One region of the Lactiplantibacillus plantarum genome, then DNA from elsewhere that is predicted to be linked to it. Evidence: predicted binding sites of a transcription regulator. Region 1 holds the regulator's gene; each other region holds the start of a gene.
What was found. Region 1 encodes Rex, which represses fermentation and respiration genes when NADH is low (regulators of the CRP and FNR family bind a similar motif). Its sites were predicted from a motif close to TTGTGAANTANTTCACAA; they were not measured.

Region 1 (10,345 bases):
GGTGACAATGCTCAGTAGCCAAATTATTCTTAGCTGGAAGTGGGTTCCTTCCGGCTTAGAATAAGACTCAAATCGACGTCGGCTTACGTTCCAGCAATTGTCACCCAGCCCCGGAGGTCGGAATCGGACGCGCATTGCTGACGAACAGGAACCCACCTAACCGGCACCTTTCAATCATGATTTATGCCGCGGATAGGGGCAAAATAATAGTCGCCTCAAGAATTATATTAATTCTTGAGGCGACTATTATTTTTATCTGATGAGTCATTGGAAAATTAGCTCAATTCTTCTAAAGCTTCAGCTTGTTCGGTCCATTCGGTTTCAACTTGTTCTTGTTGAGTATTGATGGCTTCAAGTTCTTTTTGTAGGTCTTGTAGTTTACCAACATCGGCCGATACTTCAGGTTGCGCCATTTCAGTTTGAATCTGTGTGGCTTGTTCATCTAAGGCAGTCATCTGTTCTTCCAGGGCGGCAACTGAGCGCTCGAGCTTGCGCTTTTCACGTTGTTGCTGCTTGCTGGCTTGGTAATTTTGCTGGCCTTTGGAGCGGGGAGCAGCAGTTGTGGCACTGGTTGAATCCGCTGCACCGGCTTCAGCAGCTTTTTCGGCCGCTTGGCTAGCAGCCGCAGCCGCGATTTCAGCTTGCTCTTGTTTCTTGTCGATGTAGTAGTCGTAATCACCTAAGAAGAGTTCCGTGCCTTCCGGAGAAACCTCTACGACACTCGTGGCGACTTGGTTAATGAAGTAGCGGTCATGTGACACGAACAAAAGGGTGCCGTCAAAGTCGTTGAGGGCGACTTCCAAAACTTCACGGCTATCGATATCCAAGTGGTTAGTTGGTTCATCTAAGATTAAGAAGTTGTCATTTTGCATGGCAAGTTTGGTCAACAGTAACCGGGCTCGTTCTCCACCAGATAGGGCATGAACGGGTTTATCAACATCTTCACCAGTGAAGAGAAAACTGCCCAAAATGGTACGAATGTCTTTTTCAGGAGTGGTGGGATGTTCATCCCAAAGTTCACCGAGGACGGTTTTTTTGTCGTTTAAATTACGTTGCTCTTGATCGTAGTAGCCCGTAACGACGTTGGTGCCAAAAACGGCCTGGCCTTTAATGAATGGAATCTGTCCCAAAATACTCTTTAGGAAAGTCGATTTTCCAATACCGTTCGGTCCAACAATGGCAATAGCTTCATGTTTCTTAATATTCAAGTTGTCGGGTTCCGAAAGAATCTGACCATCATAGCCCACGGCTGCATCTTTGACGGTCAACACAATGTTGCCGCTTTGTTTAGCCGCATGAAAGCCAAAGTGGGCAGTCTTCTCGTCACTATCAGGGCGGTCAAGGCGGTCCATCTTTGCTAACTGCTTACGCCGAGCCTGGGCCCGTTTTGTCGTAGAAGCACGCACGATGTTACGATTAACAAAGTCTTCAAGCTTGCTGATCTCCGCTTGTTGCTTTTCATAATGTTTCCATTGTGCTTGGATTCGAGCCGCTTTTTCTTGCACAAACTGGTCGTAGTTGCCAGTGTAGTGCACCATTTCATGGTGTGATAAGTCATAGACTTCGTTAACGACCCGGTCTAAGAAATAGCGGTCATGGCTAACGATTAGCAGCGCACCAGAGTAAGACTGGAGATAGCTTTCCAACCAAGTAAGGGTTTCGACGTCCAAGTGGTTCGTCGGTTCGTCAAGGATAAGCAAGTCCCGTTTTTCAAGTAACAACTTGGCCAAGGCCAACTGGGTCTTTTGTCCACCGGATAGTGCCGTCACCGACTTATCGTACACCTCGGCGTCGAATTGGAAGCCGTGCAACACGCCCCGAATCTCAGCTTGGTAGCCGTACCCGTTTTTTTGTTGAAATTCAGTTTGAATCTGATCATAGGTTTTCAGGGTCTGTTGATAAGCCTGCTCATCATTCATGATTGCGGGGTCGCTCAATTGATTTTCGAGCTGGTGCATCCGTTTTTCGATGGCATGTAACTCAGCAAAGACACTACTCATTTCTTCCCAAATCGTATTGTTACTATCCAGTCCTTGGTCTTGCGCCAAGTAACCGATTGTTAAGCCCTTGCGCATTGAAATCTGGCCTTCGTCCGGTACCGTTTCGCCGGCAATCATTTTAAGTAAGGTTGATTTTCCGGCCCCGTTTCGACCGACGAGGGCCACCCGAGCGTGTTCTTGAATATCCATTTGTACGTTATCGAACAAGACATCGGCGCCAAAACGCCGCATAACTTGCTGTACTTGTAGTAAAATCACGCTTTATTAAGCTCCTTTCACATTTAATTCGTGACATAATTGTAGCATATTGTAACGGCCTGACCCAATTATTCGGAATAATAAGTAATTATTATTTCACAAAGTCACGCGTTATGCTAGAATAGTGTCAGCAAATTCACAAACTTTTAATTAGGAGGACACGTCCGAATGGCAGAAACAAAAATTCCACGGGCAACGGCAAAACGGTTACCGATTTATTACCGCTATTTAAATATCTTGCTAGATGCAGATAAGAAGCGGGTCTCATCGACCGAGTTGTCCGAGGCGGTTAAAGTAGATTCAGCAACGATTCGGCGAGATTTCTCGTATTTTGGGGCGCTCGGCAAACGAGGGTATGGATACGATGTTGAAACGTTACTTGCATTTTTCAAAAAGATTTTAAATCAAGACACCTTAACGAATGTTGCTTTAATTGGGGTCGGTAATTTGGGCCACGCCCTACTGAACTTTAATTTTCACAAAAACAGTAATGTCCGCATTTCAGCAGCATTTGATGTCAACGAGGCGATTGCCAATACAGTCCAAAGTGGGGTTCCAGTGTACCCAATGACGGAGCTCAAAAAGCAATTGATCGAACAACAGATTGAGATTGCTATCTTAACGGTGCCAACCACGGTTGTTCAGAAAATTACCGATGACTTGGTTGATGCAAACGTCAAAGGAATCATGAACTTTACGCCGTTACGAATCTCCGTTCCTGAGACAGTACGGGTTCAGAACGTTGATTTGACCAACGAATTACAAACATTGATCTACTTCATTGAACATTACGGTCAGCAATTAGGTGACAATGGTAATGACGATGAAAATGAGACTGAAGATTAATAACTCGCTTTATCTTTGAAATTAAATGGCTATAAAAAGGCTTCTCTGAATTATTCAGGAAAGCCTTTTTAACATACTTAGATCACGAATCATTGATTGTAACGTATAAATATTCGGTGAAAATTAACGTTGAAACGCTAGGTTAGCGCTACCTAGTAATGATACTAGTGCAGTAAGCCTAATAATGTGGGTAACACAACCGATGCGTTCATTAGGATGTGAGCCGTCATCGATGTTTGAATCCGACCGGTGTGCTGGTATAACCAGCAGAATAATAACCCGATAAAGGCATAGAGGATAAAGTGACCATCCGCATGTGCAAAGCTAAATAGCACACTAGAAATCAAGGCCGCCCCAATCTGACCAGTAACCGCACTTAGATTGCCAAAGATAACTTTGCGGAAGACGATTTCTTCCATAATCGGGGCACCGACAATGATGGCTAAGAAGAAAGCGGGATATTGTTGCCCAACAGTTAAGAGGGTGGTCGTGTTGGTTGACGCTGTTGACTGTCCCAGTAAAGCCGTCATTTTTAAAATGATGACTTGACCAACGATGACTAGGACAAGACCGATCAATCCCCAGATGAACGTCATGAACCAGTTACTTGGTTGTTTTTCAACAACGTTTTTTGTCCGCATGCGACTCGCCAACCAGATGAGTAGGATTGCACCGACTAAGTAGTCGACCGTTTGAATCACGAATACTTGGGCCCCTAGCTGATGGAAAGCAGTCACAAGGACGCTCGGTAGTGCGTAAATAATAAAGTAGATGATAAGAATAAAGATTGATTGGCGGCGATTAACCATCAAGTCACGTCCTTTTAAAAGTTTGATTTAAGATTTATTGATACTTCAATAGTATTCATTATAGTCGATTTGACATTCTTTGACTAATAATTGACAAATCACTTGCAATCTTGAATTAAAATGATATAGTTGACAATGTAATTAGCACTTGAGGTTGAGGAGTGCTAAAAAAGAATAAATGGAGGGATTCACGTGTTAAAACCATTAGGAGATCGCGTTATCTTGCAACAACAAGAAGAAGAAGAACAAACAATTGGCGGTATTGTCATTGCCAATAACGCTAAGGAAAAGCCCCAAAGCGGTAAGGTTGTTGCCGTCAATGACGGTCGTGTTTTAGATAACGGGACAAAAGTTGACCCCAGCGTGAAGGTCGGCGATCAAGTATTATTCGATAAGTATGCCGGTACCGAAGTCAAGTATCAAGGTGCTAAGTATTTGGTATTGCACGAAAAAGATATCGTTGCAATCGAAGACTAATCCATTTAAATTGCGCAACTTAAAATAAATTAAATTCATGAGGTGAATAGAGATAATGGCTAAAGAATTAAAGTTCTCTGAAGATGCACGTTCAGCGATGCTAAAAGGTGTCGATCAATTAGCTGACACAGTTAAGTCAACGTTAGGTCCTAAGGGTCGCAACGTTGTTTTGGAACAATCATATGGTTCACCAACAATTACTAATGATGGTGTAACGATTGCTAAGGCGATCGAATTAGACGATCATTTCGAAAACATGGGTGCTAAGTTAGTTTCTGAAGTTGCTTCAAAGACTAATGACATCGCTGGTGATGGGACGACTACTGCAACGGTCTTAACACAATCAATCGTTAATGAAGGTATGAAGAACGTTACGGCCGGTGCTAACCCTGTTGGCATTCGTCGTGGGATTGAAGAAGCTACTAAGACGGCGGTTGACTCATTACACGCTATGGCACACGAAGTTAAGACGCAAGAAGATATTGCGCAAATCGCTTCTGTATCTTCAGCAAGTGAAGAAACTGGTAAATTGATTGCCGAAGCCATGGAAAAAGTTGGTCATGACGGTGTTATCACGATTGAAGAATCACGTGGTGTTGATACTAGTTTAGACGTTGTTGAAGGGATGCAATTCGACCGCGGCTACTTATCACAATACATGGTTACTGATAATGATAAGATGGAAGCGGATCTTGACAATCCATATATCTTAATTACTGATAAGAAGATTTCAAACATTCAAGATATCTTACCACTATTACAATCCATCGTTGAACAAGGCAAGCCATTGTTGATCATTGCTGATGACATTTCTGGTGAAGCTTTACCAACCTTAGTCTTGAACAAGATGCGTGGGACGTTTAACGTTGTCGCCGTTAAGGCACCCGGTTTTGGTGATCGGCGTAAGGAACAATTACAAGATATCGCTATCTTAACTGGCGGGACGGTTATCACTGACGACCTTGGCCTTGAATTGAAGGACACGACCATCGATCAATTAGGTCAAGCCAACAAAGTTACGGTTACTAAGGATAACACCACCATTGTTGAAGGCGCTGGTTCCAAGGATGCTATTTCAGAACGGGTTGAATTTATCCGTAACCAAATCGGTGAAACAACTTCTGACTTTGACAAAGAAAAGTTACAAGAACGTTTAGCTAAATTAGCTGGTGGGGTTGCCGTTGTTCGTGTCGGTGCCGCTACTGAAACTGAATTGAAGGAACGTAAATACCGGATTGAAGATGCTTTGAACGCAACTCGGGCCGCCGTTGAAGAAGGCTTTGTTGCTGGTGGTGGTACTGCTTTGATTAACGTTATCAAAGATGTTGCTGCATTGAAGGAAACTGGTGACGTTCAAACTGGGATCAACATTGTTAAACGTGCTTTGGAAGAACCAGTTCGCCAAATCGCTGAAAATGCTGGTTTGGAAGGCTCTGTTATCGTTGAAAAGATGAAGGAACAAAAGCCAGGTGTTGGTTTCAACGCCGCAACTGATGAATGGGTTGACATGATCAAAGCTGGTATCGTGGACCCAACTAAGGTAACGCGTTCTGCTTTACAAAATGCCGCTTCTGTTTCAGCCCTTCTCTTAACGACTGAAGCCGTTGTCGCTGAAAAACCTGAAGAAAATGCACCAGCTGCACCAGCCGCACCAAACCCAGGTATGGGCGGTATGATGTAAACAAATCGTAACATTAAGCACTTACTCGGCTGAGTAAGTGCTTTTTTAGTGCTGTTAGGGTGTGAATCGACTAGAATAAAGGTATTGATTTATCCATATTAGAGCGGTAGGATTAGTCGTTAACGCAAAATGTGGGTGCGGTGAAGCACCCGACATTTAACTGGTAGTATTTGGCAGGGTAAAGTAGTAGAATCTACTTTGACTCAGTTTACTTTGGGATAATTATTTTGGAATAAAGGAGTTATTATCATGTGGCGTTATTTAAAGCGGTTAGTTATTGGGAAACCGTTAAAAACCATGGACGAGGGTGGGCAAGCACTCACCAAGTTCAAGGCACTGGCGCTGCTATCGTCAGATGCGCTATCATCGGTGGCTTACGGTACTGAACAGATTACGACCGTTTTGATTACACTTTCAGCGGCCGCGTTGATGTATCAATTGTACGTGGCGGCGCTTGTGTTAGTGCTGTTGTTTGCTATTACGATGTCGTACCGACAAATTATTCGGGCTTATCCATCTGGCGGTGGCGCCTACGTGGTGGCAAGTACGAACTGGGGGCGGCCAGCCGGGTTAGTTGCCGGGGGATCACTGCTGGTTGATTATATGCTGACCGTAGCGGTTTCCGTCACTTCTGGTACTGAAGCAATCACGTCGGCGATTCCGGCGCTAGCTAATTATCAAGTATTGATTGCCGTACTGATTGTCATCGCCATCATGGCGTTAAATTTGCGTGGAATGCGCGAATCCGCATCATTCTTAACGTTTCCCGTTTATTTTTTCATTATTATGATTATCGGCATGATTCTATGGGGCGTTATGAATATTGCGAGTGGTAACTTAACTTACCACGCCTCCGCAGCAGTTGGAGCACCGGTTCAAGGGATGACCTTGGTGCTGTTCTTACGGGCCTTTTCTTCCGGTTCGTCTTCGCTGACTGGGGTGGAAGCAATCAGTAATGCGGTGCCAAACTTCAAACGACCGAAACGCAAGAATGCGGCGAACACGTTAGCAATTATGTCATTAGTCTTGGCCGTCTTCTTTGGTGGTATTACTTATTTAAGTTATTACTTAGGCGTTAAACCACAAGTAGACAATACCGTCTTGTCACAAATTGCTACGGCGGTCTTTGGTCACGGCTTATTCTACTACTTGTTACAATTATCGACGGCGTTAATTCTGGCCGTTGCGGCAAATACTGGTTTTTCAGCCTTTCCAATTTTAGCTTATAACTTGGCTAAAGATAAATTTCTACCACATGCTTACATGGATCGTGGGGACCGCTTGGGCTACTCCAATGGGATTATCTCATTGGCGGTCGGGGCAATTGCGTTGATCTTTATCTTTCATGGGAAGACGACGCTTTTGATTCCACTTTATGCGGTGGGGGTCTTTGTCCCATTTACTTTGTCGCAATCTGGTATGATTATTCATTGGTTCCGCGAACGGGGGCAATGGTGGTGGATGAAGGCGGCGGTAAACTTACTTGGGGCGTTGATTTCGATTCTCCTAGTGATTTTCCTATTCTTGCTACATTTCGGCAATGTTTGGCCATACTTAATCGTTATGCCACTCTTACTGTACATGTTCTACCGAATCCACGTGCACTATAACCGGGTTGCGGCCCAGTTACGCGTGGTTGCCAAGGAAAAAGCGGCGATTCATGATTATGACGGTGCAACGGTGATCGTCCTCGTCTCGAATGTGACGCGGGTAACTGCTCAAGCAGTCAACTACGCGCGATCCATCGGAGATTACGTCATTGCGATGCACGTGTCCTTTGATGAGAACCCTGAAAAGGAACACAAGACGGCGGCAGAGTTCAAAGAGACCTTCCCAGACGTCCGTTTCGTGGACATCCATTCGTCGTATCGGTCGATTGCAACACCGACGTTACGATTCTGCGATGTGATTGCTAAACGAGCAGCGGAACGCAACTTCTCGACAACGGTTCTTGTCCCACAATTCGTGCCGAAGAAACCATGGCAGAATATTTTGCATAATCAAACGAGTCTCCGATTACGAGCGGTATTAAATTCTCGTGAAAATATTATTGTTTCAACTTATAATTACCATTTAAAAGAATAGTGACTTAGTATTGAAACCCGGTATAGCTACCGGGTTTTTATTTTTGTGTCATAATATGAGTAACTAAGGTTATAATTTAGATACTTAATCAGCCCAGTGACCGGCAAATGTGAACGAATTGTGTTGCCTTTACTAAGTTTTAGTGAAGCGAGTTGTCAAGCGTCACTGGGATTTGTATAATTATCGTAATAGAGTGAGAAGGGAGTTACGCACAAATGATCAGATTTGAAATCCTAGTAAGCCTAGTGGCGACCATGATACTTTCTGCGATCTTGACGCCGTTTGTGCGGAAACTTGCATTTAAAATTGGTGCCGTGGATAAACCAAATGTACGACGGGTCAATAAAATTCCAATGCCGACAATGGGAGGCTTGGCTATTTTTATCTCTTACACCGTTGGGACGACTGTGTTGTATCTCATGCACCAGTTTCCCAGTCGCATTTTTTTCGCACTACTCGGTGGTGAGCTGATCATTATTGCGACTGGTGTTATCGATGATATTTATGAGCTAAAACCACGGCAAAAAATGTTAGGGATTACGTTAGCCGCTTTGGAGGTCTACTTTATTGGTGGTATCCGAATGACGACCTTCACGTTCCCGTTGCTGGGGCTGATTCACTTTCAGTGGCTGAGTTTACCGGTGACTTTACTGTGGATACTGGCTATCACGAACGCGGTGAACTTAATTGATGGACTGGATGGGCTAGCTACCGGTGTTTCGATTATTTCGTTGAGTACCATGGGAATCATCGGGTTGTTCTTCTTGAATGCTAATATGTTCGTTTCGTTGTTGATTTTTACTTTAGTTGCGGCGATGATTGGCTTTCTTCCGTATAATTTCTTTCCAGCTAGAATTTATCTCGGTGATACCGGTTCGTTGTTTATCGGCTTTATGACGGCTGTGTTCTCATTATTTGGATTGAAAAATGTCACCTTAATCTCAGTTGGTATTCCGGTTATGATCCTGGGAGTGCCAATTACGGATACGGTGTATGCGATGATTCGACGGATCCTGAATAAGAAGCCCATTTCGCAAGCGGATAAGCATCATTTGCACCACCGCTTGATGCAATTAGGATTGACCCATCGACAGACTGTGATGGTAATTTATGGGATTGCACTTATTTTCTCATTTATTTCATTGCTCTATCCGATCTCATCTATTTGGGGTTCTGTGTTATTGACGATTGGTTTATTATTTGGGCTAGAGTTATTCGTTGAAGCAATCGGATTAGCTGGTGACAATCGGCAACCGCTACTGGATTGGATCAAACGGACCGTCGCGCGTTTGACCTCCAAGAGTAATCATTAAAAACCAAATAAATCATTGAAAATTATTAAAGTGTTACAGGCATCTACCGTGTGATTAGCGGTGATGCCTGTTTTTAGTTGGTCATCAGTTGGTTCATCAATCTTAACTTTACCAAAACTATACAAGCAATTTACACAATCGTCATTCACAATTTACAAACGATTAGTAATATTAAGCATGTTCCGAAGCAATCAATTACGTGTAACCGTCGGACGGTGATGTTGCTCCATCACTAGTCGTAGCACTCCTACCCAGTTTTGCTATGATGGTTGCCGGGTTGGTTGCTTAATTTTGATAGTCAATTGAAGAAGGGGAGTTTCAATTATGAAAAAAGCACTGACACTCGGCGCATTGGCAGTAACGATGACCATTTTACTAGCTGGTTGCGGCAGTAGCTCAGCCACAAGTACGAAGAGTACTAGTAGCAGTAGTGGTAGTTCCAAGACTACTAAGATCGTTGCAACTGGTTCAACCGCTTTACAACCATTAGTGGAACAGGCTGGACAGGCTTACCAGAACGAACATGCTAACGTGACCATTAACGTTCAGGGTGGTGGTTCAGGAGCAGGCTTAAGTCAGGTGGCGAAGGGTTCAGTCAATATTGGGAACTCTGATTTATTTGCACAGGAACAAAAGGGGTTAGACGCCAAAGGGTTAGTTGACCATAAAGTGGCTGTTGTGGGGATGGCACCCGTTATTAATAAGGATGCCGATGTCACTAATATTTCAAAAGAACAACTTATCAAGATTTTCCAAGGCAAGATCACTAACTGGAAAGATGTTGGCGGTAAGGACGAAAAGATTACCGTCGTTAACCGTGCTCAAGGTAGTGGGACCCGGGCGACGTTTGAAAAATGGGGATTAGACAACGCGAAG
Region 2 (10,345 bases), 610 kb from region 1:
ACACTCTGTCCTTGTGAACCTTCAAGTCCAGCTTCTGAGGACATATTAACAATAACACCGTACTGTTGCTTCTCGAATTGATGGGTAACTGCCTGCGATACAAGGAAGACGCTTTTCACGTTCACGGCAAACATTTTCGCAAAATCCGATTCTGCAAATTCATACTTACCGTGAGGATCCTTGGCGTCAGCCAATAAACGTGGCAAATTGATACCAGCATTATTTACAAGCCCGTCAATTTTTCCTTGTTCATCAACAACCTTTAAGACCAGCCGATTAACCGCTTCCGCATCTGTGACATTGGTTTCAACAAAGTGTAAATTATCATTTTGCTGATCACCTTGATTGAGGTCAGCATTATAAACAATCGCCCCGTTATTCAATAATTCAGTTACAATTGCTTTACCAATACCGGATGAGCCCCCAGTAACAACGTATACCTTACCCGAAATATTAATCCATGAATTATTCATCAAAATCGCTCCTTAATCATTTCTTTTCTTCACAGATAAATATATACGAAAGCGCATACATTATTAATGCACTCTTTTTTCATTGGCTTTTTAAATTAATGGACTAATGATTCATCAAACATTTAGATGTCTGATATAAACTATAAATATTATGCCGAATTATTTTCATTATCGCCATATCATAAAGCAAATTTTGTAATCGACCATTGTAATCAATAACCGTAAAAATAGAGTCGCTTTAAAGAAGCGTATAACTCCTTCAAAGCGACTCTATTAAATAGTCTTATAGCCATATTAATTTGTTTTAAATCGTCACCGTAACAGCTGCTGCCGCAATAATTAGTATCAGTCCACCAATCGTGACCCACATTTCTTTGGTAGTCTTCTTTTGGCCTAAGAACCAAATACCGGTTAACGTTGCCAATACAACGGAGGTTTGTGAAAGAATAAAGCCGGTTGCTAATCCGTTCATATTTGGTTGCGCAGAGATTAAGTAAGTCAACGCCGCAAACGCGAAGAAGAAACCTGAGATGATGTGCGTGTATGACACCCCTTCAACGAGGGCTAACTTTTCACCTCGTGATGCTAAGAACAGGGCATATACGATCGAAACAATAACCATCCCAATTGCTTGGGGAACGAAGGCTTCCTCCCCACCAATATTGGTTGCTTGGGGCGCAGCCGAATAAGCCCAGTACCCGATTTCACCAACTGCTAACCAGATAACAGCTTGGCGTAAGGTCCGGGCGTTACCTGCATCCTTATGTTCAGACCACACTGTTAGCCAGGCACCAATGATAATTCCAACTAAGGCTAGGCCACCCAAGACCTTGTCCATTGCCCCAGGCCAGTCACCTAAGGCGAAGACGCCCCACAGTGATGCGCCCAACAGCTGGAAGGCCGTCGTAATTGGCATTGCTCGTGAAGAACCAACCATCGTAAACACTTTAAATGTCACGATTTGGGCACTTGCCCAACCGATCCCTGATAGAATTGAAAACCAGAGATTCATGCCGCTTGGAAAAGCAATCCCTTGCACCCATGCATAAATCAGCGCAAAGATTAACGTTCCAATAGTTGAACCCAAGATCTGATTAACAGGCCGACCACCAATTTTCGACGCAATCGTGGGGTAAAGTCCCCAACCAAGTAACGGCCCTAAGCCAATTAGTAAAGCGGTAGTATTCATTCCAATCCCTCCATTAATCACCAACTACTTTAAAAAGTAACGCCACTTTCCAATAGAATATTTGAATAAGGTGTCATTTCACCAGTCCGAACAAAGGCCTTGCAGTCAGCCAAGTCCTTCTTCATTTCTTCATGTGGAATGAAGGTAATTGGGGTGTCTGGTAAGCGCTTCTTGATGGCCGTCAACATCTTAGGATTTTGAACTTTAATTTCTTCTGCCAAATAGATTCGTTGTACTTCAAGCTCTTCCAAGACGTTATTCAAGACTTGCATAAAACTAGGAATACCATTATCAACGGCTAAATCGATTTTTTCGGTTGAACTTGGTACTGGCATGCCAGCATCACCAATACTCAACTTATCGAAATGGCCCATCGTTGCAATAACTCGTGACAAATCTGAATTAATAACTTTTGTTTTTTTCATAATTATTTACCCTCCGCGGCTGTAATTTCATTTTTATAAGGAATTGATGGTTGCGCACCGAAACGTTGTACGGCAATCGATGACGCCCGGTTACCATAGCGAATCGCATCTTCAAGATTACTAAAATCTTTATTTAACACACTACTCATCGCGCCAATAAACGTATCTCCGGCTGAAGTCGTATCCACGGCTTCGACTTTAAAAGCTGGTACGATACCATGTCGCCCATCGATATCATAAAACGCACCCTTACTACCAATCGTAATGATAACAGCTGAAATACCGAGGGCGTGTAATGCAGCGGACGCCTTTAACATGCTGACTTCATCGGTGATTGCAATCCCAGTCAAAGTTTCCGTTTCCGTCTCATTTGGTACAATCATGTCAGTAACTGCTAAAAGTTCAGCGGGGACTTTTTCCATGGCTGGAGCGGGATTCAAGATTGTTCTTACGCCAGCGGCCTGTGCAATTTTAAAGGCTTCGACCGTACTATCGACAGCGCTTTCAAATTGTGCAACCACAAAATCACTAGTTTCAATGATATCACGGTGGGCTTCAACGTCTGCTGGCGTAAAGGCCATGTTGGCACCACCATGAATCATAATTTGGTTTTCACCGGCATCATCAACCGTGACGTAAGCTTGACCTGTCGATTGATTAGTCATCTTTGTGATCCCTGCCAAGTTGATCTTTTCCTGCGTCAATAAATCAAGCATGGTTTTACCAGCAGCATCGTCACCAACCGCACCAATAAAGTGGGTATTAGCACCAGAACGTTGCGCTGCGACGGCCTGGTTCGCGCCCTTACCACCACCGGCTGAAAAGATTTCCTTAGTGTGAATCGTTTCGCCAGGCTTTGGCATGTTTTCAACCCGAATCGTCCGGTCTAAGTTGATACTCCCAATAACGGTTACCGTATTCATAATGGTCCCTCCAAATAGTTAAATTAATCTGAATTTAGTTTTTATTAAAACGTTTTATGACAACGTTTTAATAACTCGTAAAAAATATAACACATCTGAATAATTAATTCAAATGTGCCGTCGAATTTCTTTCAATTAATTTAACTGGTAAGTGGTGTTCTTCCCATGGCTGCTGCGGATTAGCAATACGGTCGAGTAACTGGTTGGCTGTCGTTTGCCCCAACTCAAAAATCGGTTGTGCGATGGTTGTAAGCTGTGGCGCGACATATTGGCACATTTCGACATCGTCATAGCCAATGACACTGTAATCATCCGGTATCCGCTTATCATGTTCAGCCATGCCTAAGTATACACCGAATGCGATTTCGTCATTGACTGCAAAGATCCCCGTAACCCCAGTCGCCAAAATTTCCGGAACAACTTGGCGACCACCCACTTTAGAAAGCGGCGTCGCGATGACATGTACCGCTGTCCGCGGATACACACTATAAAAACCACTAAGCCGCTTTTGGACATTGGCTGACGGTTTTGCTGGAATAAGAACGGCGACTTGCCGGTGTCCCAAATCTTTTAAGTGTTGAGCAGCTTGCCGCCCCCCATCATAGTCATCAGTCAACACAGAATCACTGAACCCTTCGGCGCGCTTTTGGTCTAAGACGATAAATGGGTGACCCTTTTGCCGTAGAATATCATTAATCGCATTATTGGAAACGGCCGAACTTGCGATAATAAAGCCATCCACACCCCGGCGGCTGAGTTCATCCAAATAGACGCGTTCTTTGTCTTCATCCAGATCAGCATTACACAACATCGTGATGAAATTTTGCTGATACAAGACATTTTCAATGCCTCGAAGTAGCTCACCAAAAAAGGGATTCCGGATATCAGGCACAAGGACCCCAATTGTTTTGCTGGTCTTCTTAATCATCCGCTGAGCAAAGTAATCGGGCTCATAATTTAATTCATCCCGGGCCGCTTCCACCTTAGCAACCGTCGCCGCACTAAACTTATCACCATGCCCGTTTAAAATTTGTGACACGGTCGCAATTGAGCGTTCTGCAAGGCGCGCAACATCTTTGATTGTGACTGCCTTATTTTTCATGGGCTTCTCCTCCGTAAAATTAACTCTTGCATTATTGTAGCCTAGAACGCCGAATTTTCCTAACCGAATCTCAAAAATATTTAGTACACCTATAAGTATATCTATATAGTGTGCAAGCCGATAATTTATCCATATCAAGTCTTCATTTTCTCCTCCTCTGAAAACAAACAGTAAAAACTTTCCAGGTAGTTATTCTAAAACCACATGACAAAAAAGCCCGCGCTCATCATGAGCGCGGGCTCCCTTAATTCACAAAGGGCTATTTTTCAGTACCTTGGCCGTCCCATTCACGTTCAATAATCGCCTTTAATTCACTGATTAAAGGTTCGCGTGGGTTAGCGGTCGTGCATTGGTCTTCATAGGCCAGTTCGGCTAATTCGTCGACGGTGGCGTCAAAGTGCTTCTTTTCGACCCGGTTAGCTTTCAAGGATAAGGTCACATCCATTGAGTGAGCCAAGTCAATGTAAGCTTTAACTAAGCTTTCTTTGAGTTCTTCGTCGGTCTTGCCTGGTAACCCTAAGGCCCGGGCAATGTTGGCATAGTCGGCTAAGGCAGTATTATGGTTGTACTTCGGCCACATTGCTAACTTCGTTGGGATTTCAGCATTGTAACGAACGACTTGCGGATAAGTGATCGCAATTGCCAATCCGTGTGGTAAGTTGAATTCCCCGCCTAATTTATGGGCGATCGAGTGGTTGATACCCAAGAAGGCATTGGCAAAGGCCATCCCAGCTAACGTTGAGGCATTGTGCATCTTCTCACGAGCCATCTTGTCACCATCATAAGAAGCTTTCAAGTACTTGAAGGCTAATTGCAAGGCTTGAATTGACCAGCCGCGTGTGAAGTCAGAAGCCATCGTTGAAACATATGCTTCGGTTGCGTGGGTAATTACGTCGAGACCAGTCCAAGCCGTCGTCCGCTTTGGCACCGTTTCAACAAATTGTGGGTCAACGATCGCAATATCTGGTTGCATTGCGTAGTCCGTAATCGGGTATTTGACGTGCGTCTTGGAGTCCGTAATAACCGCGTATGGCGTTACTTCAGAACCAGTCCCAGAAGTCGTTGGAATCCCAATATAAGTTACTTTTTCGGATACTGGTACTTTGTACGTCCGCTTCCGGATATCCAGGAACTTCTGTTTAGCACCTAAGAAGGAAGCTTCTGGGTGTTCATAGAAGAGCCACATCCCCTTAGCGGCGTCCATTGCAGAACCACCACCGAGTGCAATGATTGTATCTGGCTTAAAGGCCTTCATCCGGGCAACCCCTTTGTAGACTGTGTCAGTCGACGGGTTCGGTTCAACTTCTGAGAAGATGTCGATATCAACCGGATCAGTCCGCTTGTTCAAGACCGCCGTTACTCGATCAGCATAGCCAAATTCAACCATCCCAGGATCACAAACTAGGAAAACCTTCTTAATCCCGGCCATGTGTTCCAAGTAGCGAACGGAATTGCGTTCGAAGTAGACTTTGGGAGGCATTTTGACCCATTGCATGTTATTACGCCGTTTTGCCACAGTTTTGATATTAATCAGATCCATATCTGTAACGTTATGAGAAATCGAGTTGCCACCATACGATCCCGTGCCCAGAGTTAATGAAGGCGCCATGTTATTGTAGATGTTACCTAACCCACCAACTGAAGATGGCGTGTTAACTAAGATCCGGCAAGCTGGCATTTGTAAGCCAAATTCTTTGACCAATGCATCATCGGTCGTATGAATCCCAGCAGTATGGCCTAAGCCACCATAGTGAAGTAATTCATTAGCCCGTTTGAACGCCGCTTCATGCGAATCCGCTTTGTAAACGGTCAGAACTGGTGATAATTTTTCGCCGGATAATGGGTACTTGATACCGACACCATTAATCTCCGCAATCAAGACCCGGCAGTCCTTAGCGACATCTTTCAAGCCAGCCATTTGTGCGATTTGATAAGCTGTTTTACCAGCAACTGGACCACGAACTGTGTGCCGGTTAGGATCAATGACAGCATCACTCAAGGCTTGCACATCTTTAGGTTTAACGTAGTAGCAACCCAAACGAATAAATTCAGCTTTAACTTCAGCATAAATTTCCTTGTCGATAATGGCACTATTTTCAGAAGCACAAATCATCCCATTATCAAACGTCTTCGATAAAACAATGTCGTTAACCGCCTGCTTAATGTCAGCTGTTTTTTCAACATAAGTTGGGCCGTTACCAGGACCAACACCCAGTGCTGGTTTACCTGATGAGTAAGCGGCTGTCACCATACTTGGACCACCGGTAGCCAAGATCGTCGCAACATCCGTATGGTGCATCAAGGCGTCGGTTGCTTCAATGCTTGGGTGTTCGATGTATAAAACAGCATCAGCTGGACCACCAGCAGCTTTAATCGCTTCCCGCATCACATCAGCAGCCGCAGAACTACATTTCTGAGCTTGAGGATGGAAACCAAAGACGATCGTGTTACGCCCCTTTAATGAGATCAACGTCTTGAAAACCGTTGTTGAAGTTGGATTCGTTACGGGTGTAACCCCGGCTACGATACCAACTGGTTCAGCAATTTCCATTAGTTGCTCTTCATCGTCTTCTTTAATGACGCCGACTGTCTTATCATGGCGCATGCTGTTCCAGATATATTCGCTGGCGTAGATGTTCTTAATCGCCTTATCTTCAACAACACCCCGACCGGTTTCCTCAACCGCCAACTTGGCTAACTTCATATGATTGTCCAGTGCGGCAACCGCAACCTTTTCACATAAATCATCGATTTGTGCTTGGGTATATGACTTCAAAATAGCTAATGCTTTCTTAGAACGTTGAACTAATTGATCAACTTCGTCAGTAACTTTGCTTGTTTGATTTTTTTCTGTCTTAATCATGAAGTGCTTCCTCCGTTCAATTCCTTTGTGAATTAATTTACAAACTTTATTATAGCCATCCTTGCTCATAATGCAACAAGAATTTGAAAAATTATTTAATATCATCCAAACAGTACACTTATAAACTCATGTTTAGCAGTATTTATAGCCAATAAAAAAATTCAATTGTTAAGTTCATTAATGAACAATAGCAGTCAAAAACAACCGCAAGCTCCTCATTAGCCATGATGAGCTTGCGGTTGTTAAAATTTCATCAGCTTGGATCTTAATCCCTGTCCCGAGTCTTGATTACCGAACAACGATAACTGAAATAGGTGCTTTTCGGGCCAAACGCGGACCAATTGCCCCAGCAATCTTAGAATGTGGAAATTCAGTATCGGCACCGGTCACTAATAGATCTGGTTTAAATTCTGGAATAACTTGCTCTAAAATGACGTCATCCACATCACCGCCTTCATAGACAAGCGGCTCTACTTGATTAACGCCTCGTTGTTCTGCAAGCTGAACATACTCAGCAACAACATCTTCAACGTGTTTCCGTTTAGCTTGGATCTTCGACGGTGTTAATGAATCAAAGATATTGATATCTTCGCTTTCCAGCACCGAACAAATTCCTAACGGAACATCATAGTCGTGGGCCAAAGTCGTTGCGTATCGAAACGCACGTTCTGAAGAGGTATTATCGTCCTCATCAACGGTCAGTAAAATTCGCCGATAGACAAGTGGCTCTTGCATTTTTTGATTTTCCATAGTTAATCTCCTCATTGAAGTGAATTGATATTGACCACTGCCATTATACCAGTTTCAGAATTCAAACGGCACCATTTCTCACACGCATATAATCATAAGCTGATTTCCTTCAAACGCCGCTCTAAATAATTAAGGGTAGCTTTTAACGCTATGATTCCAGCCACCAGTTAGAGCGGCAGCACTCTCCCCATTACTCCGGTAAGGCTTTCAACGTCTGCTTCAACCAATTCACATAGTAGTCTTCTCGTCCGATCGCATGTTGTAAGATCAAATAGTGACCATAATGTTGCTTAGCAGCTTTAGCTTGCGGGAAAACGGTCGCCAATCGCTGTTGTAAGTGTGCTAACTTAGCTGTGTGCAGGGTGAGCTGTTCCTGTAACATCGCTAGTAGGCGTGGATCACGATCCGTTTGAATAAAGTATAGTTTTAAAATAAATTCATCTTTCGTAGCGGTTAAGTCTGGTGTACCGACACTGATCCACTCATGTAACAGCTGCCGACCAGTTGCGGTGATGTGGTAGAGTTTCTTTTCAAGTTTTTCGCCACTGACCGTAATTTCATGCGTGACGTAACCTTGTTCTTCTAGTCGCTTCAATTGCGGATAAATTTGACTATGTTGAGCTTGCCAGAATTCACCGATCTCGTCATCAAAGGCTTTAGTTAGATCATAGCCCGTTAATGGTTGCTGGTTTAATAACCCTAGAATAATAAATTGTAACTTGTTTTTTTGCGCCATTGGAAATTCCTCCTTGACGATTCCTTGATAACAGTATACACTAACCTTGTTGTTTAAAACATGTAATAAATTACATGATTAAAATGACATATTAGACATAAGGAAGGTAATTCTAATGACAAAAACTTTTAAAACACTTGATGACTTTCTCGGCACACACTTTATCTACACTTATGATAACGGCTGGGAATACGAGTGGTACGCCAAGAACGACCACACCGTTGATTACCGAATCCACGGTGGGATGGTTGCCGGTCGTTGGGTCACTGATCAAAAAGCTGACATCGTCATGTTGACCGAAGGCATTTACAAAATTTCTTGGACTGAACCAACTGGGACTGACGTTGCACTAGACTTCATGCCCAATGAGAAGAAACTACACGGTACGATTTTCTTCCCAAAGTGGGTTGAAGAACACCCTGAAATTACGGTCACTTACCAAAACGAACACATCGATTTAATGGAACAGTCTCGTGAAAAGTATGCCACTTATCCAAAACTAGTTGTACCCGAATTTGCCAATATTACTTACATGGGCGACGCCGGCCAAAACAACGAAGATGTAATCAGTGAAGCACCTTACAAAGAAATGCCGAATGATATTCGCAACGGCAAGTACTTTGATCAAAACTACCATCGTCTAAATAAGTAATGTTTCACGTGAAACATTCTGGTCTACAAATTGGATAATTATCAGTCTGTCCAATCTTTGAAAATTACTAATCATCTGAAAAACATTCATTTAGCAACACTTCAAAAAGGCCTTCATAAATGTCATGACATTTATGAAGGCCTTTTTCGTAATTATTTTACTTAGGCTTCCGTTACATCCAGTGCGACCTGTCCCAGCCCGGCATCGAAGTCGGCTTGCCAGTGCCCCGCGGTCAAATGTGGTGGTAGGACAAACGTCCCCGACGAAACTCGTTGACCAGCCGTTAATGTCTTACCTTGCTCTGCAAGCTTGCCGACTAACCACTTCAATGACTCAAGCGGGTTACCCAACACTTCACTCGCTTGACCAGTTTTAACCGTCTCCCCATCATGGACTAGCGTACACTTTGGCGTTGCCACTGCATCAGCTGAAGCGAATAACTCGGCAGTCTCCCGTTCAGTTCCATATACCACTAGCCCACCGACTGCGGCATCCGCGACCACCAAATTTTTAGGCAAATCGGGAAACCAGTCAGCAAAACGTGAATCTGGCAATTCAAGTCCCGGCGCGACAGTCGTTTTTTGCCATAAATCGGTCAATGAATCGGTGGTTGACAGGGCTTCTTTAGCCTTAAAGACCAACTCAACTTCGACGAGTGGGTCCATTAGTTGCCCGCGTCGAACCGTGGTTGGTGCCGCCAAAAAGTGATCTGCAACCTGGGCACCGTACAGCGGCGTATGAGCATCAAACATCTTTTGAGTTTCTGCACTCGTCAACGAGACCTTGTATCCACCAACCGGCTGCTGTTTTAAGGCCGTTAATGCGGCTTGAACTCGATACGCAGCGTCTTCGTCAGCGACACTACTTGTAAGATCAGCCATTGTTAACGCATGCTGTGTCTGATAGGCCGTAAATAGCTGTTGTGCAACTTGAGTTTCTGTTTCTGTGGTGGTAGTTGTCATTATAAAACCTCCATTATGTGTTTGTGGTTACTGTTATCCCAATATGTGTTCGTAATGAGGCCGTCTAATCATTGCTAATACGTTAACTCATTACAATTAATCTAGTTGTCACTTCATTATTTGGATGTATTCAGTGCGCCAGCTAATTGTACGGGCGTCTTAAATACGAATTATTAAGACTACGGGTCATAAATATCGTTCATGTTAAAACTATGTGTGTCTAAACGTATAAATTGCACGTTGCTAAAACTATGTGTTAATCGATACACG
Region 3 (10,345 bases), 770 kb from region 1:
TCATGTCCGTTAGCGCCGCCGATGATTTCCCCCGCACCAAAGTAATTAGCTACCGGTGCATTTTTAGTCGTTACCAATTGCAAGTTATCAGCATCAACACTATAGCCACCTAAAGTCGTCGCAAAGCGATCACGTTGTTCAATGATGTAGAATGTTTCACCTTCAAATTGGTGCAAGTACTTCGGATCACGACCGAAATCATGATCGTGACCATCTTGAACATAGCCTTGATAATTTTTGACCGTTTGGACTAATTCATCAACCACAATTCCGGCCTGCTCAGCAGCACTTTCCAAAGAACCCTTAACAAATACTGGCCGTTTACCCTTATTCTCAAAGAAGCTCTTAATTTCTTCTGGTGTGAAATCATGCAGGATCAGTAGGTCGTAAACTTTCTTCCAAGTCCGTTCATCCATTACTAGGTAAGCAACTTTATCCGCTTGTTTAAGGATGGCATTCCGAAAAGTCGTATAAACATTTGATTCGTTAACGATTCGATCACCCTTAGAGTTAACGTAAATTGCACCCATATCAGTTGCTTGTTTCGACGCGTACGTGGTCAATTTAGCAACGCCTGGTTCCACTTCAACACCATGTGGATACAGCTTGTACCAACCTAAATCGTGCGTTTGCAAATCCAAATCACCATTAAATTGATAGGCATCCCCAGTGGAAGTCATTGGGCCATAATAATCAATGCCTTCGCTTTCAGTACCACGCATCTTTTGGTTAGCGCCATGACCACCTGCAGCAAGCACAACTGAACGTGCCTTGATGTTGACTGTTTGGTCCTTTTGAGCAGCAATCACACCGCGTAACTTTTTATCGTTGTCCAACATAAGCTTCTCGACTCGAGTATCCAACATAATTTGACCACCCGCAGCAGCAAACGCCTTCGAAACTTTTTGAATGAATTCATAGCTACTTGCTGAAGGTAGTTCAATCTGACGGTTAATCGAATGTTCTGGCGTTTGCGTCTGTGCTTTTTGATAATGTAAATCTGCAAACTTACTAATAAAATCAATGGCTGGACCAATGTTATGCACCATTAGGTCGGTCAAAGCTGGATAGTTCGTCTCCAAGCTTTCACGAGCAACATCTTGTGCCAACATTTCTGGCGTATCATGATTATTATCAAAAATTTGCGCAGCAACATCAGACCCGGTACCAACAACGTTAGAACCATTCAGAATCGTCGCACCACCAAGATAGCCGTTCTTTTCAACTAAGATAACCTTCTGACCCATTGTCAACGCTCGACAGCCAGCGACTAAGCCCGCTTCTCCGCCACCAATAATGAGCACGTCGGTCCGCAAGTTTTGCGTCTTGGGGGCTTTTTTCTTAGGAACTGGCTGCACATCAACACCAGCATCGGTTACAGCCTTATCTGCCGACTTAAGTAACGCTTGGGTCATCACCGTTGCACCACTAATTGTGTCAACATTGAATGATTGTTCCGTAATGATATTTTGTTTCAATTTATCAATGACTTGGTTAAAGATCCCCGACGTTTCGGAATGCTTTAATATTTTCAAATCCTCAATCTTATTATCTTGCACGTCAACTTCATAATTGATAATACCGTTGTGGCCCATTGCTTGGCCGGTAATTTGTTTTTTACTCAATAGTAAACACTCCTTTGCGTCGCGGCGTTAAGCCACTGGTAACTGTTACCTGTTGTTCATGATCAATAAAAATTGCTTCCGTATGTGGCAACTGTTCGATTAGTTGACAACCACGGTTTGGCCCTTCAAAGTAGGCCACCGTTGATAACACTTCAGCTAATTCTGACCGTTCAGTTATAATCGACACCTGATCAACTTGATTTTCAACCGGATAACCAGTTCGCGGATCAAGGATATGGTGGTAGCGGTGATTGCCAATTTTAAAATATCGTTCGAAGATACCTGACGTCACTACCGTTCTAGCAGGCGTTTCAACCTGTAGCGCTGGATAGCCACGTGGCGCTTCGGGTGCTTGAATTCCAACTTGCCAACGCCGATTATCGGTTAGCGGATTGGCCCCTAATAGCTTAACGTTACCACCAAGATTAACAATAGCGCTGGTAATGCCAGCCTGCTGTAACTGCTTAACGACCTGATCGGCAAAATACCCCTTGGCAATCGCACCAAGATCTAATTGCATGCCAGATTGACGCAAGTAGATACTCGATTGGGCTTCATCTAGGATAACTTCGTGCGTATCTAATAAGGCTAATCGTTGGCTAATTCCCTTGGCCGCTGGTACTTGATGCCCACCAAAACCAATCTTCCAAAGTTTAACCAACGGTCCAATTAGCACATTAAAACTATCCGCATATTGCTTTGTGTACTTAATAGCATCCGACACTAGTTGAAAGCATTCAGTGCTAACCAAAACTGGATGAATACCGGCATATTGATTGATCGCAGCTAATTCTGAATCGGCACGATTGACAGAAAAGACACCATCCATCCGCTGCAAGTAATCATAGACCGCTTCGACCGCTAACTGATTCGGCTCAAATAATGTCAGCGAGATGACGGTTCCCATCATCGTAAATTGTGAAACATACTTTTTTTGTGTCCCAATCATCACTCTGACCTCACGATTTCTTTCAGTTATGCTTTAATTTAACTTCAGATCTTCCAATTCCGGCCGTAAATTTTCAAGTGCAATTTGCCCAGGTGCCGAAGCCGCCCCGACCGTTGCAAATGATAAACAAGAGCCGAACACTTCACCAGCAAGCCGTGACACTTTTCCTAAGTCACCCATCGACATTGTGATTACTGGCTGTGGTAGTGTTTGGCGTGCAATATTAGTCGCTGTCAGTAATGTTAAGACATCCTCCACCGATTGTGGCATCACAGCCATCTTAGCAACGTCAGCACCATAATCGACCATACTAGTAAGGCGCTTAACGATCTCAGCAACCGCCGGCGTTTTATCAAAATCATGATTACTCATGATCACAACTACTTGATGCTCATGAGCTGCTGCAACAATTTGTTTAACAGCTTGTTCGTCATGGTAACGCTCAACATCTAAGGCATCCGTGAACCCACCATCTAAGACCGTCTCACACAGTTTAAAATACTCAGTATCTGATAGTGCTAATTCGCCGCCTTCACCTTTAGTTCGGAAAGTAGTTAATAAGGCAATATCACCTAAAGCCTGACGAAGTTGCTGACCGGCCGATTTCAACTTTTCTGGATTAATTACATCCTTGAAAAAATCAATTCGCCATTCAACGACATCTGGCTGTGCAGCTAAAATCGGTGTCGTCGCTGCTAAAATATCATTAATCGTCGTTCCTGTGATAGGCACTGCCAACTTAGGTCGACCACTACCAAGTTCAATATTTCGTAGCTTTATCGCTGGTTGCATCTTAACTTGCCTCCTGTCATCAATTATTTATCCTGATCATCACTAAACAGAATCTGATGAATGTAATCAACTGGCATGTCTTCGCCAGTCCACAGCTTAAAGGCTGCTGCACCTTGTTCAAGCATCATACCTAAACCATTGTAAACATGCTTCAATCCTGCTTGACGAGCTACCTTCATTAATTTAGTCGTTCGTGGTGCATATACTGTATCAAACACAATTTGGTCTGAGCTGAACCAACTAGGATCGTCCACAAGCGTCTTATCTTCAAGTGGTTTCATTCCAACACCTGTCGAATCAGTATAGATATAAGAGCTTTGGATTTCCCGTTTGAAATCATCACGATCTTCTAATGAGTGTAAAGTGGCGTGACAGTCGGTCTGCTCATTAATTAGTTTAACGTTCCGTTCGGCATTTGCCCATGTTGCATCGTGCATATTAAAAATAGATATTTCTTTGACACCATCCAATGCAGCCTGCACTGCGATCGCAGTCCCGGCACCACCAGCACCAGCTAGCGTCATTTTATGTTCGCGAATATCCAAGCCTTCATCCGCGAGCGCTTTCATAAATCCGATGCCATCAGTCGTATAACCTGTTAAAACACCATCATCATTAACAATTGTATTAACCGCACCCACCATTTTAGCTGCTGGATCAAGCTTATCAAGCAATGGAATCACTTTTTGCTTGTTTGGCATTGAAATATTGGAGCCACGCATATCAAGTGTTCTGATTGACTCAATTGCACTTGGCAGCGTTTCATTCGTCACTTCAAATGCTAAGTAAGCGTAATTTAGTCCTAATTTAGCAAAAGCATTGTTATGCATAGTTGGGGACATTGAATGACGAATTGGATACGCCATTAAACCAATCAGTAAAGTATGCCCATCAATTCGTTCTGCCATGAAAAACCACTCCTAAATATTATTTTTATCTGTTTGTTACTCAATTCACTTGTTATGTTAGCAAATTAGTTTAATATAATAAATATGGATGAGTTGTTTAAATCATCAAAGTTATCTATGAGTAAAGGAGCATTCCTCATGAATTTAAGACATTTAGTTTTTTTCAAAGAGCTAGCTCGAACACAACATATGGCAAAGGCTGCCGAAAACTTAGGTATCTCACAGCCTTCGTTGAGTTATGCCATCAAAAAACTCGAACACGAATTGGGTGTTCCACTTTTTGAAGCAGATGGCCGTAATATCAAGTTAACATCAATTGGCGGTGTTTATTTGAAATACGTCACTGCTACTTTAAATGATTTATCACAAGGCAACGAACTCGTCAAACAACTTATGGATCCAGATACCGGTCATGTTAAATTAGGATTTACCTACACCCTTGGACAGCAACTAGTTCCTGAGTTACTGTCCCATTTCAAAAATCAAAGCGAAAATCAAGCAATTACTTTTGAGCTTGGTCAAGGAAACTCCGGTGTGCTCCTGCAAGCACTAGCCGATGAAAAATACGACATCGTTCTAGCCTCTAACGTCGATAGACTGGGTGAGCAGCTAACTGCCCATCTCTTTGACTTTATCCCACTAGTTCAACAAGAAATTGTTGCAGTTGTTCCAAATGATCATCCCGCGGTACAAAAAAATCCGCTACACGTTGAAGACCTAGCACCTTATCCAATGATCTTATTTTCACAGAATAGCGGCTTGCGACCATTAATCGACCAAATCCTATCAGCAGCCCACGTTCAGCCCAAGGTAGCTTATGAAGTAGAAGAAGATCATACTATGGCTGGGTTTGTTCGTTACAATATGGGTGTTGCGCTAATGCCCTACTTACCACTTTTAAATCCCGAGCGTGTTCAAATCAAACACTTAGCTGATCAGCCATTACAACATCAAATTTACTTAGTCGTTCGTCGCAGTGGTTTTATTACACCTGCCGTCCACCGTTTCCAAGAGTTTATTCGCAGTTATTGTTGGCAACATTACACTAATCAAGAACGATCAATCTAAAAATTGCGCCTTTATTGAAGGCGCAATTTTTAATTAACTTTCAACACCGGAAGCAGCCGACGTACGTGTTGACCGACCACCATGTTTCACAATCAATGCTAAACCAACCCCAATTAACGTAATCACAATGTTCATTAGAATTATCATCCGTGGCGCATCAGCACCGGTAACTTTTGTCAAGTATGCCGCAGCTGATAATACAGCATAATTAGCCACGCTTGAGGCAATCATTACAAGGGATGTCGCTAGACCTTTACTATCTGGAAAGAAACCAATGGTCGTAGAGGTCGCCAATTGTAGTACCCCACCAGCAGCAGCGTAACCAATAACAAAACTACCAATATAGAGAATGACTGGATTATTAATGAAATAACATAACATTAACATGACGATTGAAATACTTGGATATAGTACTAATACGGTCGTCTCTTTCAGCCCCATATGGATAAACTGAGCAGTTAATAAGACCGCTACCGTTGCACCAACCGCATAAAATGATTGCAGGATACTGGGGTCTTTGATTCCGTAACTAGCTCCTAGCTCTTGATTGCAATTCAACCAAATCATAAACGTCGCTGAACTAGTAAAACCAATTAAAATTGATGCAATCGCAGCTGGTGTGAAACGATGCTTCGGTTTGTCAGTAGTCGTTTTAGCCTCAGCAGTTGCTTTATCTTGCTTAGGAAATGGTAAAACCAGAACTAAGATTGCATCAGCAATCATTAAAATTCCACACCCGATAAAAATGACTCGATATGACATTTGAGCACTAGCAACCAAACCAATAACGAACGGCAATACAAACTGAGCAACCGTTATGGCAAACTTTGTAAATAGATTTGCAATTGAGGCCGATTTAGGAAAGATTTCCATCACACTTGGTGACACACAGGTATCCAAGAACGAATTAGCAATCCCGTTAATAATACCAATAGCATACGCCCACCACATGCTGTGAACTGTGATCATCCCAAAAAAGAATACGGCGTACAACGCAATTCCAATGAAACCACTGATACGACGCCCAATCCTATCAGAGACTGGACCAGCAAATGGGTAAGCAATCAGCCGTCCCAGACCATAGGCAGCAATGACAGAAACTACCATACTAACATCAATGGTTCCGTTAGCCAGCGTGGATGCGCCCCACGCCTTTGCAAACTCAGTTTTATACTGTCCCATTATTGAAGAGGCAATTCCTAAAATAAAGTAAGCAAAGTACAATGCCAATGCTGTTACATAATATTTACGGTTTGAATTTGTGTTACTTGTCATCTTAACGTCCCCCATCATCTGAGAAGAACCGTTGCGTTACTTCTTCAACGGGCATTTCTTGGCCTGTGTACAATTTGAACGCTGCGGCACCTTGCCAAACCAGCATCCCCTTACCGCCAATTGTTTTGCTTCCATGTTCAGCTGCATCTGCTAACATTTTTGTGGTAACAGGATTATAAACAGTATCTGTCACAACTAAATCAGAACGAAAAACGGTCATATCCTTAATATTAGTTTGTTCAACATTCGGTGCCATACCGGCCTTGGTTGCGTTAGCCAAAATATCACTTTGTGCAATTGCTTGTGTCAAGACTTCCTGGTCATTAATATCGCCTACAGTAACTTGGCATGCGGGAACTTTATCCATGATCTTTTGAGCCGTTAACTCAGCATTTTGATAAAACGAGTCCTTAGGATTAAAGATATGAATCGCCTGAGCGCCATCTAGTGCCATTTGAACGGCAATTGCTGTAGCAGCACCACCAGCACCTAACACCGTAAGGCGCTTTCCCTGTGGGTCAACACCATGCTGGCGTAGATTTTCAACATAGCCCGCACCGTCCGTATTATGACCAACTAACACGCCATCATTATTGACAATCGTATTCACAGCACCGATTAATTCTGCAGCTGGTGACAATTCATCAACTAATTCTGCAGCAACCTTTTTACAAGGCATCGTTACGTTAGCACCACGCATATTTAAAACGCGCATTTTAGTTAACGCACTGGCCATTTCATCAGCCTGAATGTCAAAAGCCAGGTATGCATCATTAATACCTGCCTTTTCAAAACTGTAGTTATACATTGCTGGTGAGCCTGAATGGCCAACCGGCGAGCCGAAAAGGCCTAGCATAGTTGTGTGTCCATCAATTCGTGCTTCCATCTTTTTATTGCCCCTTTCTAATGCTGCTTAGCTGCTTGACGTGCCTCGTAGGCTTGATATTCGGCCGTTGGCATAGCCTTACCTGTAAAGAGTGTGTATGCTGCATCACCTTGCCACAATAACATGCCTTTCCCCGGCGCTACCGTGCATCCTAATGCCTCGGCGTCTTCAATTAACTTGGTCTTTAGGGGGTTGTAAACAGTATCCGCAACAACCAAGTCTGAACGTAAATAGCTTGGATCGACTAATGATTGACCGTCCAGCGGCTTCATACCAACAATAGTAGCGTTAACCAGAATATCAGCCTTCTCAATCTCAGCTTTTAACTTGTCTTGGTCTTCTAGATGATAGACGTTAACGTCGACTTCTGGCTTTGCTTCCTTAATCTTCTTTTGAGTGTTTTCGGCATTCGCATAAAAGTCGTCCTCACGGTTAAAAATAGCCAATGATTTAGCACCATCTAATGCACATTGAACTTGTAGCGCCGTAGCAGCACCACCAGCACCAATCACGACTAGCTTTTTACCAGCAATATCTACACCGTTCTCTTTCAGATTGCGTACAAAACCAATGCCATCCGTAATATGACCTGTCAACTTACCATTATCGTTAACAATGACATTAATAGCCCCCACAATCTTTGCGGCCGGTGACAACTCATCAACAAGTGTTGCGGCAACGCCCTTACATGGCATCGTTACGTTGCTACCGCGAACCTTAAATAATCGTAATGCATCAATCGCTTCTGGCATTTGTGCTTTTTTAACATCAAAAGCTAAATATGCATAGTCTAATCCTTGCTCTTGAAAGCTAAAGTTATACATTGCCGGTGAACCTGAATGACCTACTGGAGAACCGAGTAAGGTAAATAAACCAGTGGTACCTGAAATTCGTTTTTCCATAATTGTTATCTCCTCTTAATTAATAAAGAAAGAGACCGAGACAGTCGTCCCAGTCTCATCCACGAGTTCATGTAACTGAATTAATTTCTATTTTTTCGCTGGTTGATGATGATCAATCGCGTATTGACGACGACCACCTGGCTTTGGAATCATGTCAGAAATCATCATATTCAAACCACCATCAACGGTCACTTCACCACCATTAGTGTAGTCAGAACGGTCACTAGCCATGAATAAGACCGTATTAGCAATATCATCCAAAGTCCCAATGCGGCGACTAGCCACTAACCGCTCACGGCCCTCTTCAACTTTAGGATCACTGTAAAAGTTCTCAGATAACGGCGTCTTAACCAGACAAGGTAAGACACAGTTACTCCGAACACCATACTGTCCCCATTCAGCAGCCATTTGCTTAGACATCATATTAACCGCTGCTTTAGTTGTACTATAGGCCCCACTATATGTTTCAGGATAACGTGACGCTACGGTTGAGATGTGTACCATCGCACCATGTTTCTGTTGAATCATGACGCGACCAAACCGTTGTGACATTAAGAAGTAACCCGTTAAGTTAACATTCAAGGCAGCTTGCCATTCATCCAAACGCAAGTCTTCAAGTGGTGAGAAGCGTAAAATAGCAGCCGTATTAACTAGCACATCGACTTCACCAAACTTATCAGTCACGGCCTTAACAGCAGCATCAACTTCCTCTTCGTTAGTCGTATTGCACTTAACGGCCAACGTTTCAACGCCATACTTTTCTGTCAATTTCTTTGCGTACGCTTCGGTTTTATCCGCAATCATATCAATCAAGACAATTTTGGCACCCTGCTTAGCAAACTCTTCACAGAACTTGGTACCCATACCACCAACAGCACCCGTAATTGCAACAACTTTATCCGTTAATCCTAACCAATTATTATTCATTAATAATCACTCCTTATAATCAAATATCTAAGCTTGAACTGGGGCTTTTAAAATTTCAGGCCACGCTTCCTTTAAAACAGACACAGTCTGCTTATAGGTGTAATCCGCAACATAATCAATACCCTTAGCCATGTATTGATCAGAGATTACTTCGACACCAATCACCTTAGGATCAACACCTGCATCTTTTATCATCTTGACAAACCCAGCGGTATCCAAATCACCAGCACCTGGAGCCAACCGATCATGCATTGATTCATCCCGTAAGATAGAATCAGCATATGGCCGAGTATATGCATCATCAATTTGAATTGAAATAACCCGCTTTGCTTGTTCCTCGGTCAACAAGTCATATGGTTGGTTGGCTCGTACCCAATGCCACATATCTAGTAACATATATACATTGTCACAGTTGGCTTTTTGCATAATCTTCCAAGTCTTGTCCAAGTTAGGTAAGCCACTGTAAGGCATTGGTTCCAATGCAATAATTAAATCACCCGCCCGGGCTGCTAATTCTTGTAACTTCTTTGCTGTATAGTCAATATCATAATCTTCCATCAATCCGGTATTAATATGCTTTACACCAAATAATTCACACATATGGAAGCAAGCCTGTTCCTTATATTTTTGTTCGTATGTGCGCGTTGCTTCACACCACTGAACAATATATTCGACTTCGGTGCAACGAATATTATACTTATCCAAAATAGCGAGAATATCATCGTCCGTTAAACCTTCGTTCAAGGCATCCACGTAAGTTTCAGCGCGTAACCCAATGCCATCGTAACCAGCAGCACTAGCCGCTTTGCAACGATCTTCAAATGTACATTGATCACCAAGTGTCCAGGAACTAATTGTAATTGGATGTGATTTTGTCATAATAATTTCCTCCAAATAGTGGATTCGACACATGCATGTTTTGTGATTCACATAATTTATTTTACAAGTTAAATGTAATCGCTATCACTCGACTCGTCCAATTGCTTTTAGTTGGGGCTATCCATAGCCAAAAG

Region 2: adhE (bifunctional acetaldehyde-CoA/alcohol dehydrogenase) is a predicted target of Rex. The motif match lies at 7,001-7,018, and genes of this name have one in related genera.
Region 3: E5260_RS00800 (shikimate dehydrogenase) is a predicted target of Rex. The motif match lies at 4,308-4,325, and genes of this name have one in related genera.

What each region holds. Positions count from the first base shown of each region.
Region 1 is NZ_CP039121.1:2,650,777-2,661,121, reverse strand. Features, by position in the region: gene E5260_RS12520 (ABC-F family ATP-binding cassette domain-containing protein) at 276-2,258, opposite strand; gene E5260_RS12515 (redox-sensing transcriptional repressor Rex) at 2,427-3,104, shown strand; gene E5260_RS12510 (CPBP family intramembrane glutamic endopeptidase) at 3,269-3,913, opposite strand; gene groES (co-chaperone GroES) at 4,106-4,390, shown strand; gene groL (chaperonin GroEL) at 4,446-6,071, shown strand; gene E5260_RS12495 (APC family permease) at 6,321-8,156, shown strand; gene E5260_RS12490 (glycosyltransferase family 4 protein) at 8,372-9,469, shown strand; gene E5260_RS12485 (phosphate ABC transporter substrate-binding protein) at 9,794-10,345, shown strand, end outside.
Region 2 is NZ_CP039121.1:21,281-31,625, reverse strand. Features, by position in the region: gene E5260_RS00145 (SDR family oxidoreductase) at 1-473, opposite strand, end outside; gene rbsU (ribose/proton symporter RbsU) at 778-1,662, opposite strand; gene rbsD (D-ribose pyranase) at 1,692-2,087, opposite strand; gene rbsK (ribokinase) at 2,090-3,010, opposite strand; gene rbsR (ribose utilization transcriptional repressor RbsR) at 3,114-4,112, opposite strand; gene adhE (bifunctional acetaldehyde-CoA/alcohol dehydrogenase) at 4,372-6,975, opposite strand; gene E5260_RS00115 (universal stress protein) at 7,264-7,725, opposite strand; gene E5260_RS00110 (PadR family transcriptional regulator) at 7,916-8,461, opposite strand; gene E5260_RS00105 (phenolic acid decarboxylase) at 8,577-9,113, shown strand; gene E5260_RS00100 (2-keto-4-pentenoate hydratase) at 9,275-10,075, opposite strand.
Region 3 is NZ_CP039121.1:182,626-192,970, reverse strand. Features, by position in the region: gene E5260_RS00815 (FAD-dependent oxidoreductase) at 1-1,625, opposite strand, end outside; gene E5260_RS00810 (FAD:protein FMN transferase) at 1,618-2,574, opposite strand; gene aroD (type I 3-dehydroquinate dehydratase) at 2,608-3,366, opposite strand; gene E5260_RS00800 (shikimate dehydrogenase) at 3,390-4,274, opposite strand; gene E5260_RS00795 (LysR family transcriptional regulator) at 4,413-5,342, shown strand; gene E5260_RS00790 (MFS transporter) at 5,376-6,617, opposite strand; gene aroE (shikimate dehydrogenase) at 6,619-7,503, opposite strand; gene E5260_RS00780 (shikimate dehydrogenase) at 7,521-8,405, opposite strand; gene E5260_RS00775 (SDR family NAD(P)-dependent oxidoreductase) at 8,493-9,332, opposite strand; gene E5260_RS00770 (sugar phosphate isomerase/epimerase family protein) at 9,360-10,211, opposite strand.